DNA from 2 places in the Desulfosoma caldarium genome. Region 1 is predicted to be linked to the other one. Evidence: riboswitches for the same ligand, from Rfam matches in the RefSeq annotation. Region 1 holds a riboswitch; the other holds the start of a gene.

Region 1 (5,407 bases):
TGACGCTGCGAGCCGATGTGATCATCTTGGCCACGGCCATTGTGCCCCAGTCGGCGGTGGCCGAGCTGGCCGGCATCTACAAACTGCCGGTGAACGCCGACGGGTTTTTTCAGGAAAGTCACGCGAAGCTGCGGCCCGTGGAATTCTTGACGGAAGGGGTTTTTATGGCCGGCCTGGCGCACGGGCCAAAGCCTTTGGATGAGGTTATCGTGCAAGCCCAGGCCGTGGTGGCGCGCGCCGCGTCCATCCTGGCCACCCGCCGAAGATCCCTGGATGCCGTCAAAGCCCATGTGGTGATGGAAAACTGCGACGGGTGCGCCTTGTGCCTGGACGTCTGCCCCTACGGGGCCATCGACTGGGAAAGTCGATCGCCCAAGGGGCGTGAAACCCATGACTCGGTGCGGCTTCCCGTCATCAACATGGCCTTGTGCAAAGGCTGTGGTATCTGCCAGGCCACGTGCCCCAAAGACGGCATTCGAGTGGCCGGGTTTAGTGGGCGGCAAGTGTCGCGACAGCTTCAAACCCTTCTCGGGTCTGAACAGGGCTGGGCGGCCTCATGAACGGCGTCGACCAGGGTAAGAAAACAATTGTCGTCTTTGCGTGCCATTGGTGTGCTTACAGCGCCGCCGATCTTGCGGGGATTCGCCGCATGGAATATCCGGAAAGTGTACACATCGTGCGGGTCATGTGCTCCGGCATGGTGCATCCTCAATGGGTCATGGAAGCTTTCTCTCTGGGAGCCTCCGGTGTTCTGATCATGGGGTGTCGGCCGGGGGAATGCCATTACAAAGACGGCAACCTTCGGGCGGACGCTCGGCGGGTGGTGGTTCATGAAATGATGGAAGCCATGGGGTTGGAGCCGGAACGGTTTCGTGTGGTGTGGTGCGCCTCATCGGAGGCGGAAAGGTTTGTGGAGGCGTGCCGAGACATGGTTCGACAGGTCCAGGACCTGGACAACGGCCGGGGTTGAACGGCCGACCGAACAAGGACCGAGCATGAAGGCAGAGGAAAAACCCTTTCCGGTTCGTGTGCGGGCGAGACGGGTGGATACCAAATGCGGGCTGTTCGGCCATATGACGGTGGACGAAATACGGGAACGCATCATCGGTGATCAGCTGAACGTCACCTGTCCTGAATGTGGAGAGATTCATCTGACCGTGGAAGAGGCGGAAGCGGCTTCGGCACGCCGCGTGCGGGATTCTGCCCGTTTCAAAAGACTCCTTGAAGAAACAGGGGAAAACGCCCCGAAAGGGTGACGAGAAAAGCCCCAGAGCTTACGGACGCGGTGGTCCCTCAAGGAGGGGACTTGACAGCACCCCAATGAGAGTTAACTTTTTGGCGAAAGCGTAGGTCATGAAAAACTCTCATTAAAGGAGGTACTGGACATGCTCGGATTGGTTCCGCGTTCGCGAAGGGAGTCGCTCCTTGCATGGCCGAGGGCCTTCGACTGGATGGACCGATTCTTTGAGGAAGCCCTTCCGGCCGTGTGGGGCGAGGACAAAGTGCTGATGCCGGCCTTTGACATTTCCGAAACGGAAGATAAGATTGTTGTCAAAGCCGATCTTCCCGGCGTGGATGTGAAGGATCTGGACATCAGCATCACGGATAACGTGTTGACCGTTAAAGGGGAAAAGCGCCAGGAAAAGGAAGAGAAAGGGGAATCTTTCCACCGCGTGGAACGCCGATACGGTTCGTTTGCCCGATCCTTTAGTTTGCCGGCGGAAGTGAAGGCGGAAGGGATCGAGGCGGTCTACAAAGACGGTGTGCTGCGCATCGAGATTCCCAAGGCCGAAGCGTCTCGGCCAAAGAGGATTGAAGTGAAGCACTAAGAACGTGTCATAAACCCTAGGAATCAAGGCCAAAACGGTCGATTCTGTGACCGCGCTTTTCTTGGCCTTCAGGTCCGGATCATGTAGGGGCAGCCCTTGTGGCTGCCCCTATTTTGGTGAGGCACGGGGTCATCGGGTCAGTCGCGGGGGCCTGTGCTCCTACGTAATGCCCGGATATCGATGCGCGTGCGCAAAAGGCCGGCCCGGGTGGGGGCAGCAGGGCAGCCGACATGTTCACCCCGTGCCCATACCGACGGGTTGTCGTTGTTTTAAACTGATGCACCTCATGCGGCAGCGACATGTGCACCCCATGCGGCAACACCATTTGGATCACATGGCGTAACAACATTTGAACCCACAACCGGCCACGACACCGTAGGGGCAGCCCCTGTGGCTGCCCCTACATGGGTCAGACACGGGGTCATCGGGGCCGGCAGGGGGGCCTGCCCTGAGCCGAGGCATCCATGCCGATTGACAGGAAATCCGGCCGTTCGACGGTGCGTTCATTCAGATGCGCCATAGATCGTCGGGTTCCAATGTGGTCGCGAGGGGATTTTCGAGGTTATTCGACCTGCGTTGGGGGTTGTCCGGTTGACATCGTGCTCGCGTGCCACCTTCGCGATGGTTTTGTGGCCCTTGAGAATGTCCAGCACGATCTCCATTTAACCGTCCATCTTTGGCTTTGAACTGGCTTAGCGACTGTTCCCCCATCACACACACCTTTTCCGGACCAAATCGACGGCTTATGGCTGGTCAGTCCGATGCGGGGTCACGATAAACGTCTCTTATTCTGAGCCCTTCAAAGAGCTCAGGACCTAAAGCGGGGTCATAATCTTTTTTTTCACGACGGCCATGGTGATTTTCGGCCCATGGGGGACCCATCGTCCCTTTCCATGGGTCAAGGTTATGAACCCCCGGGCAAACGGGTTGCAGGTTTCCACCTTGACAGGCCCCGAGGTTCGTGGCAGAAAAGCCATGAATGCGGTAACGGTTTTCCAGCATCCCGGAACACGGTGAAAATCCGTGGCGGTCCCGCCGCTGTGATCGGGGATGAAGGAGCGCGAAGGTTCGAGCGGTCGAACCGGTCACTTTCGGGGAACACCCCGAGGGGAAGGCTGCGGTCCTTCAGATGATCCGAGAGCCAGAAGACCTGCTGGAAAACATGAGGCCGGGCAACCGATGGCAAAGGAAGCCCGGAGTTCATCTGCGTATGCGGATGGCTCCGGGCTTTTTATTTGGTCCGCGGCCAAAATGTGATGATTCCAGAAGATCAACTGAGGAGGAAAACCATGAAGAAAGCAAACCGCATCATTGCGTACCGTCGGCGATGCCGAAAGTTGGGCGATTCGACGGGCTTGTCCCATTACATTTTGCTGACCCCTAGTCACAAAGAGAAACAGGACAAGTAAATGGGTCATGAAGTTTTCCTTAAGGGCCGTCCCCGCTACGCCAATAGCGGCTTTGGGCCTTGTTTTGCCGTGCTGGACATCGGTTTGCCGAATCGCGTCGCGGTCGTCGAGCCGAACAGTGCCTATTGGGCCGTTGTGGAGGCGGAATCGCTGCCGGACGCCTTGTCCGGGCCTCTGCTCCAGGACTTTTTGGCGCAAAGGGAAGGCTTTGAAGCCGAGATGCAGCGTCTCCGTTTTGGGTTGACGCCTTCGGCCGTCTATTTCAACCCGACGGAACGGTGCAACTTCAACTGCACGTACTGTTATCTTCCGGAAGACATGCGCCGAAACGGCGCAACCATGACGCCGGAAGAGGTGGCACGAGCCCTGGAGCGTCTGGCAGAGTATTTTGACCGGACACTGGAGCCCGATGCAACACCGCAGCTCATCTTTCACGGCTCGGAGCCCATGTTGGCTCGAGATGCGGTCTTTTCGGCCATCGACCGCTTTCGAGGGAGGTTCCTGTTTGGGATTCAGACCAATGCGACCCTTCTGGATGACGAGGCCATCGATTTTCTCACGTCCCGAGGGGTTGGCATCGGCATCTCTCTGGACGCCCATGAAGCCATCGTGGCGGATAAGGTTCGAAAAAATTGGCTTGGAAAGGGGGCGTTTGCTCAAGTGCGCCGGGTCATGGAGCGGCTGGCATTGTACCCGGCCTTTAACGTGATCACGACGGTCACTCGAGAAAATGTGGCGCTCCTGCCGGAGCTGGTAGATTTTTATCACGACGCCGGCGTTGGCGTGGTGATGTTCAACCCCGTGCGGTGTACCCGCCAAGGAGGCATGGATCTCAAGCCCGATGATGCCGTCCTGGCCGAAGCGTTCTGCGCAGCTTTGGACAGAACGTACGCCTTGTTTGAAAAAACTTCAAGAAAGCTGGTTGTTGCCAATTTTGCCAACGTTCTGGCAGGAGTGGTTGGTCCGACAGGCCGGCGGCTCATGTGTGACATTTCCCCGTGCGGCGGCGGCCGCTGTTTCTTCGCCGTGTCCGCCCAAGGGGATCTGTTTCCATGCAGTGAGTTCATCGGGTTTCCCGAATACCGAGGCGGAAACCTGTTTCGGGACGACATTGCGGGCGTTTTGGAAAGCCATCCCTTTCAGGCTGTGACGCGCCGCAAGGTGGAAAACATCGAGCCTTGTGGACGATGTGCCGTGCGGCATTTTTGCGGAGCGCCTTGCCCTGCGGAGGTGCAGGCGGTCAGTGGCAGGTTGGAGGCGCCGAGTCCTTACTGCCACTTTTACGAGGAACAGGTCCGCTACGCCTTCCGCGTGGTGGCTCAAGGGCGCGAAGCCGCGTACCTGTGGAATGGGTGGGAGTCGGAAACGGAAGAAACCTATCGGTGTGCCTAAAAAAGAACAACGCCGCGGACGGAAACCCTGCGCCTGCGAACGCAAAGACCCTTACGCCGCAGGCGCATGGGTGCTACTGCCAGCTGACCACATCGGCGTTTTCACCTTCTCCACCTTCCTGTCCATCCGCACCCAATGAATAGAGGTCATAGTCTCCATGTTGCCCGGGGGATCGGTACACATAGTCGCGGCCCCAGGGATCCTTGGGAACGTCCTTGGGTAGATAGGGCCCGTCCCATGTGTCGGCGCCTGGATTGACCCTCAAGGCCTGAAGGCCCTCTTCGGTGGTGGGGTACCGGCCCACGTCGAGACGATAAGCATCCAAGGCCGTGCCCAGAAGAGCGATCTGCGCCTTGGCGGCTTTGACCTTGGATGCGCCGACTTTCTGGAACATCTTGGGCGCCACCAGAGCGGCCAAAAGCCCCAAAATGACCATGACGATGAGCAGTTCAATGAGCGTAAAACCTCGAAGGCTTCGTTTCTGCAACCGATCTTTTCCGTCTTGTGGCTTTTTCCACCCTTGGTGCCTTGCCGGCCTCGCCTGCAAAAGTGAGCGACTATTCATAGTTTCCTCATCGGGTGCATGCTTTGAAACCGTTCCGAACACAGCCGTTGGAGCGTAAAAGCTTTGGAGCGGTCTGTCAACTCCCTGAAGCTTTAATTCTCCATGCATATGGGTTAAAAAGGGCAGAAAGATCACCGTCGCGAGTGAGGTGAAACCGTGGGTTGGATCGATATCCTGCAGAAATTACAGAATGAATCGCTGAGCCCTTCCGA
Region 2 (5,407 bases), on a different contig from region 1:
GTCCCTTTGAGGAAAATTTCCAAGTCTTTTGCGGGAGCCGGCACTGGCACACGATAGGACACCACGGCATCTAGCAGGAAATAATCGTCAAGGCTCACACGCCGTGGCATCGTCCAGTCCCTGTAGTCCGCATCGTCACGCGTTCCCACGTAGTGGCCGATGAAACGACAGTGCAAATTTTTCCACCGGGTCTCCACCCACCCGGAAGCACTGAATTTCGGGCGCCGCAGCAGTTTTTTCCCCTCCTGAAAAGCGATGGAACTCAACCCCCCGTCATCGGTCACTTCCGTCTCCAGCCAGGTCATATGAATACCCGCCGCGGTGTTTTCTAGCACACGCCCTTCCAGGCTCAGCTCCACGCCACGGCTTTTGGCGGCCTGAATATTGTAAAAATTGGGCACTCTTTCAGGAGGCGCGGGAAAAGGGGTGGGGACATAAGCAATGAGGTCCTTGTATCGGCTTTCGAAGTAGGTGGCTGAAGCCTGAAGCCTTGAGCCCAGACGCTGGGAAAGCCCGACTTCCCAGGATGTGGCCCTCTCAGGGTCCAAATCGGGATTGCCCAAGGTGAACGAGTCGTTGGCGTAGTTTTCATAGAACGTGGGTTCCTTAATGCCTTTGGCTGCCGCCAGCCGTAAGGTTGTTCCCGTCTCGCGAAGTTCAAAGGCCGCCGCGCCTCGCGGTGTCACCTTGGTGCCAAAGGCACTGTTGTCTTCCACCCGAAATCCCGCCACCAGGTGAAGGCGCGACAAAAGGCTCAGCTGTTCCTGAACGTAGACCGCATCGTTGGTCCGGTCTGCATTGAGCTTTGTCGTATCGAAGTAGATGCTTTCCTGCGCATAGTCTTCCTGGTCCCGTTCGTAACCCACCGTCAGGACCGAAGTCACCGCCTCCGTCGGCTTCCAGTTCAGGTTGGCGTGATAGTCCACTGTCGCCCGCACTTCGTTGTAGCGCCCATAGGATTCGGCAAAATCGGTTTCTTCATTGAAGGGATCCAGATTGCGGCGCAGATTGCGATGATATCCCACACTGACCACATTTTCCCACCAGGGCGTGCTTTGCACTCTGGCCGACACACCCACCAATACATCTTGTTCCCGTTGGGTCTGGTTTGGATCCAAGGGAGAATATTTATCCCCTGCGCTTTCCGTGGGGTATTCGTAGCGGCTGTCGCTCAGTCGACCCACGAGGCTCACTTCCCAAGTGTCCTTGGGAAAGAAATCAAACCGTGAGCTGAAAGTGTTATTCCAATAATCGTTGTTGATTTTCAGAATGCCACCGTCGTCCCTTCGACCGTAGGCGGCAGAGTATCCGAAAAGGTCGGTGCCACCGGAAACGCGCACTTTTTGTTCCCCAAAATAGCGACCGCGGTCCGATCGAAGTCCATGGGCCGTGGACACTTCCACGGACGCGGGGCCGCTTCCGGATTTGGTGAAGATCTGAACCACTCCACCGATGGCGTCGGACCCATACAGCGCGCTTTGTGGACCTCGAACGATTTCAATCCGTTCGATATTGTCTGTGGAAAGATTTTCCCAGTAAAAATCGCCACCGCCCAGGTTCACCTGCACACCGTCAATGAGGACCAGGGTATAGTTGGGTTCGCCCCCCCGGGGGAAAACCACGGTCTGGGAACCGGGAGACCCAAACCGAATGGTCTGAAACCCGGCCACATCTCGAAGCAATTCCGCCACATCGGTGGCTCGGCGCGCCTGAATGTCCTCTTCCGTGATGACCGTGGTGGAAATCCCCAGATGCTGCCTGGGAACCGCCGTTCGGGTTGCCGTCACCACCACATCTTCGACCTCCCGTACGGCTGAATCGGCCGAGTGAGCCGGCATCGCATGCATCGCCACCAGAATGACAAATAAAAACAACCCCAAAAGCTTGGCCCAAAAAGGTTTTTGTCGAAAAACCTGGAGCGGCCTGAAGCCCATCACAGAAAGCGCCCCTGTGCGGTCCGCGGCAATGAAGCTGGCTTCGAAGGTTCCTCTCCTTTCCAGAATGCTCCGCATGGTTCCCCCCTTTCCTAGAGTTCCATGTGGGGGCCCGCGACCACATGGCCAAAAAAATCCCGAGTTCCTCAAGAACCCGGGATCTCCCTTTTTCATCCGGCGGTCTCGTGGGCTCATGCCCTGTGCACCCGAGGGCTTGCCCAAACCCTTGACCCAGGCAGGTCTTCTGACTTTCGGATCATCCTACCGGCTGCGCCTTCCCACCCTGTCGAAAAGGGCAGTGGCTTTTGATAGCAGCCTTCGTTCCCGATCACAGCGGCGGGCCCGTTCCCGATTTTCACGGGATTCCCTATTAAGCCATACGGCACCTGGTCGCGAATTTGCTACCAATACCATTGTCGGGTGTCAAGCAGGGAAAATTCCTCCGGTGGTGCTCGTCCTCAAGAAAGTGGATCTTTTGAAAGACAACGTCGCGCGGCTTCCCATGATGGAATCTCATGCCGGCCCGCGATCCTTTGGGGCCGTGGTGCCGCTGTCGGCGCTTACGGGAGATGGCGTGCCGCAGCTCCTGGCCGAACTGGAAAAATGGCTTCCCGAAGGGCCTCAATACGATCCGAACGATGCCGTGACAGATCAGCTGAAACGGTTTTTGGTGTCAGAAATCGTATGAGAAAAAGCATTTCACCTGAAAGAAGAGAAAATTCTTTGCGCCACGGCCGTGACCGTGGACGTCTTTCGCAAGCAGGCCGAGAAAAACCTCCTCCGCATCGAGGCCACTATTTATGCGGAGCGGGATTTCCTAGGGGGCATCGTGATCGGCAAAGGGGGCCCGCAGCTCAAAGAAGTTGGGCAGATCGCTCGAAAAGACGTGGAACGGCTTTTGGGGTGCCGCGTGTCCTTGGGTTTGTGTGTGCGCGTGCCGAAAAACCCGCGTCGGGACCCGCGGCGGCTCAGGGAGTTCGGGTATCGCCTGCCGCGGAAAGGGTCGCGGGCATGCGGTGAGGTTTGGCGCGCGGCGGCACGCCGTGAAAAGGGACTCTATGGGCGGTGCGCTCAGGTGTCCTCGCGGGCGTGGGGGGGGAGGAAAATTCCGAGTAGGGCAAAAACGCGAGAGTCCTTAGGCGGGGCGCACGCTTTTTGTGCGCCCCGGTGCTTTTCGGGACCATATGCTGGATCGCGCCCCCGGCTCAAGCTTTCCTCTCTGAAGGCCTGTGAAAAGAGGCATGCAAAAGCGTGGGGCGCCGAGATGCAAAAGGATGGGCAGCTAGAGAAGATGATAGCTCCTGAGAATAGATGCCAGATCCTCGTTTTTGGCAGCAAATTCGCGCAGGGCCAGGATCACGTCCCGAAGACGGCCTTCCCGCTCCAGATCTTCCTTGGTCTCCTTTTTCGCTTGCGAGACGATGGTCCGGCGGTCCCAATAGGCGAAGCCGATGACCGCCACCACCAGGGACGTGAAAATGCCGGCGAGAATGTACAGAAAGTGCATGAGCTGATCAAAGCGTTTATCCACTTGCTCAAAGCGTTTGTCCACTTGTTCAAAGCGCTTATCGATCTGTTCAAAGCGTTTGTCGATCTGTTCAAAGATCTTGTTGATTTGTTCAAAGCGTTTGTCGATTTCCAGCATGCGGGTGCGCAATTCGATGAGCAGATCTCGATCTTGGCGGGTGAATCCTGGTTCTTGGGCGAGCACGGAGCCGGAAGCGGTCAGCACCCCGATAAGCATGGCCATGAGGAACACAACAAGCCATACGCGTTGTTGTTTTTTCATCGCGGCCTCCTTCAAACGCTTTATCAATAAAATAATCACGAGGCGTCGGGCCGGGCAAGGTGAGCGCGTTTCCCCAAATCACCCCCTATTGACCGGCGAAACTTGGCGGGGCCCTGGGCCCGCGGGGCTCTCAACACCTTCACCACGTCGCGACCACAACGCCTGGCCAGCCCAAAGGGCTCCACCTGACGAAGCATTCGGCATGACCCTTCGTCGACCTTCAACTCATCGAGATCCGCGACACACGCTCCCCCTGCCAAATTGAGCAAAATCAGCGCCATGACCATGTGCTCATCACCCCAACCTTGCCGGCCCCTCTCCCGAATCTTCACATGCCGCCTGATGGCATGGCGCATCCCTTCCGCATGTGCCAGGTCGAGATAGGCGGGAAGCCCCGCCAGCGAGGTTTTTTCTTTTTTTAATGGTGGATCTGGAAATCCCTAGCAGCTACCTTTTCTTTCACACCCGCGCCCCCCAAAGACTCACCGTTTCAAAGAAAAGGGTTCCAAGCGCGGCTCTTCCACGACCTTTTAAACCGCCGGGCTATTGAATCGTTCCAAAGGAGTGTTCCGGACCAGGAAACACGCCGGATTCCACTTCCTGCCGGTATCGGCTCACCGCCTCCTCGAGTCTTCGTCCCAACGTATCGTACTGTTTCACAAAGCGAGGAAGAAACCGGTCAAACAGTCCCACCAGGTCATGGATCACCAAGACTTGGCCGTCACAGGCCGGCCCGGCGCCGATGCCGATGGTGGGAATGGGCACGGCTTCTGTGATGCGCCGGGCCACCTGCGCCGGTATGGCTTCCAGAACCAAACTGAAACAGCCGGCCTGGGACAAAGCGATGGCGTCGTCCACCAGTTTTTTGGCCGCTTCTTCGTCCTTTCCCTGCACCTTAAATCCGCCCAGTTTCGCGATGCTCTGGGGGGTCAAACCCAAATGCCCCTGCACCGGAATGCCCGCTTCCACGATGGCCTCCACCTGCTTCAACACCGAAGCGCCGCCTTCCAGCTTGACGGCCTGAGCCCGCCCCTCTTTCAGAAAACGCCCGGCATTTTCCACAGCCTGGGACACGCTGACCTGATACGACAAAAAAGGCATATCCCCGACAACCAAGGCCCGTTGAGTGCCTCGAGCCACCGCGCGCGTGTGGTGCAGCATCTCCTCCATGGTCACCGAGAGCGTGTCCTCATGGCCCAACATGACCATGGCCAAGGAATCTCCCACCAGGATCATGTCCACTCCCCCTCGATCCACCCACCGAGCCGTGCAGTAGTCGTAGGCGGTAAGCATGGTGAGCTTGCGACGGCCTTTGGCCGCCATGATCCCCGGGACGGTGATTCGATCGTCGGATTTCACGGGATGCGTATCAGGCGTCTGTTCCGTGGCCATAGGTTCCCTCCTTGATTTTGACCAATTGGGTGAGGGTCCAGTTGATGGGGGCGGATAGGCCGTGTTTTTGCGCATAGCGCACAACAGCGCCGTTGATGGCTTCGATTTCGGTGGGTCTTCGTCCTTCCACGTCCTGGCGCATGGATGAACGGTTGCTGCCCGTGGCCTTGGCCACGGCCAGGACATGATCCAGCTCATCTTCGTCAAGGCGCACCCCTTCGGCGCGGGCCACCCTAAGCACTTCGCGGACCGCCGCCTCACACAGAAGGCGGGCAGGCGGCATGGCGGGTAT

Evidence for each region. Region 1 has a riboswitch for cobalamin ahead of cbpB (peptide-modifying radical SAM enzyme CbpB). Riboswitches for the same ligand answer to the same signal wherever they lie in the genome.
Region 2: linked by a shared signal. The riboswitch ahead of EDC27_RS05955 (TonB-dependent receptor plug domain-containing protein) and the one ahead of cbpB (peptide-modifying radical SAM enzyme CbpB) in region 1 are both predicted to bind cobalamin.

What each region holds. Positions count from the first base shown of each region.
Region 1 is NZ_RJVA01000010.1:247,622-253,028, reverse strand. It holds gene EDC27_RS04345 (FAD-dependent oxidoreductase) at 1-560, shown strand, start outside; gene EDC27_RS04340 (hydrogenase iron-sulfur subunit) at 557-970, shown strand; gene EDC27_RS04335 (hypothetical protein) at 996-1,256, shown strand; gene EDC27_RS04330 (Hsp20/alpha crystallin family protein) at 1,386-1,829, shown strand; gene EDC27_RS15915 (hypothetical protein) at 2,333-2,491, opposite strand; cobalamin riboswitch at 2,809-3,001, shown strand; gene cbpB (peptide-modifying radical SAM enzyme CbpB) at 3,239-4,630, shown strand; gene gspG (type II secretion system major pseudopilin GspG) at 4,704-5,117, opposite strand; gene EDC27_RS04315 (coiled-coil domain-containing protein) at 5,352-5,407, shown strand, end outside.
Region 2 is NZ_RJVA01000011.1:18,091-23,497, reverse strand. It holds gene EDC27_RS05955 (TonB-dependent receptor plug domain-containing protein) at 1-2,012, opposite strand, end outside; cobalamin riboswitch at 2,152-2,339, opposite strand; gene EDC27_RS15785 (ERA-like protein 1) at 2,380-2,622, shown strand; partial or broken gene EDC27_RS17020 (KH domain-containing protein) at 2,671-2,868, shown strand; gene EDC27_RS16485 (hypothetical protein) at 3,217-3,723, opposite strand; gene panB (3-methyl-2-oxobutanoate hydroxymethyltransferase) at 4,267-5,115, opposite strand; gene EDC27_RS05930 (ketopantoate reductase family protein) at 5,093-5,407, opposite strand, start outside.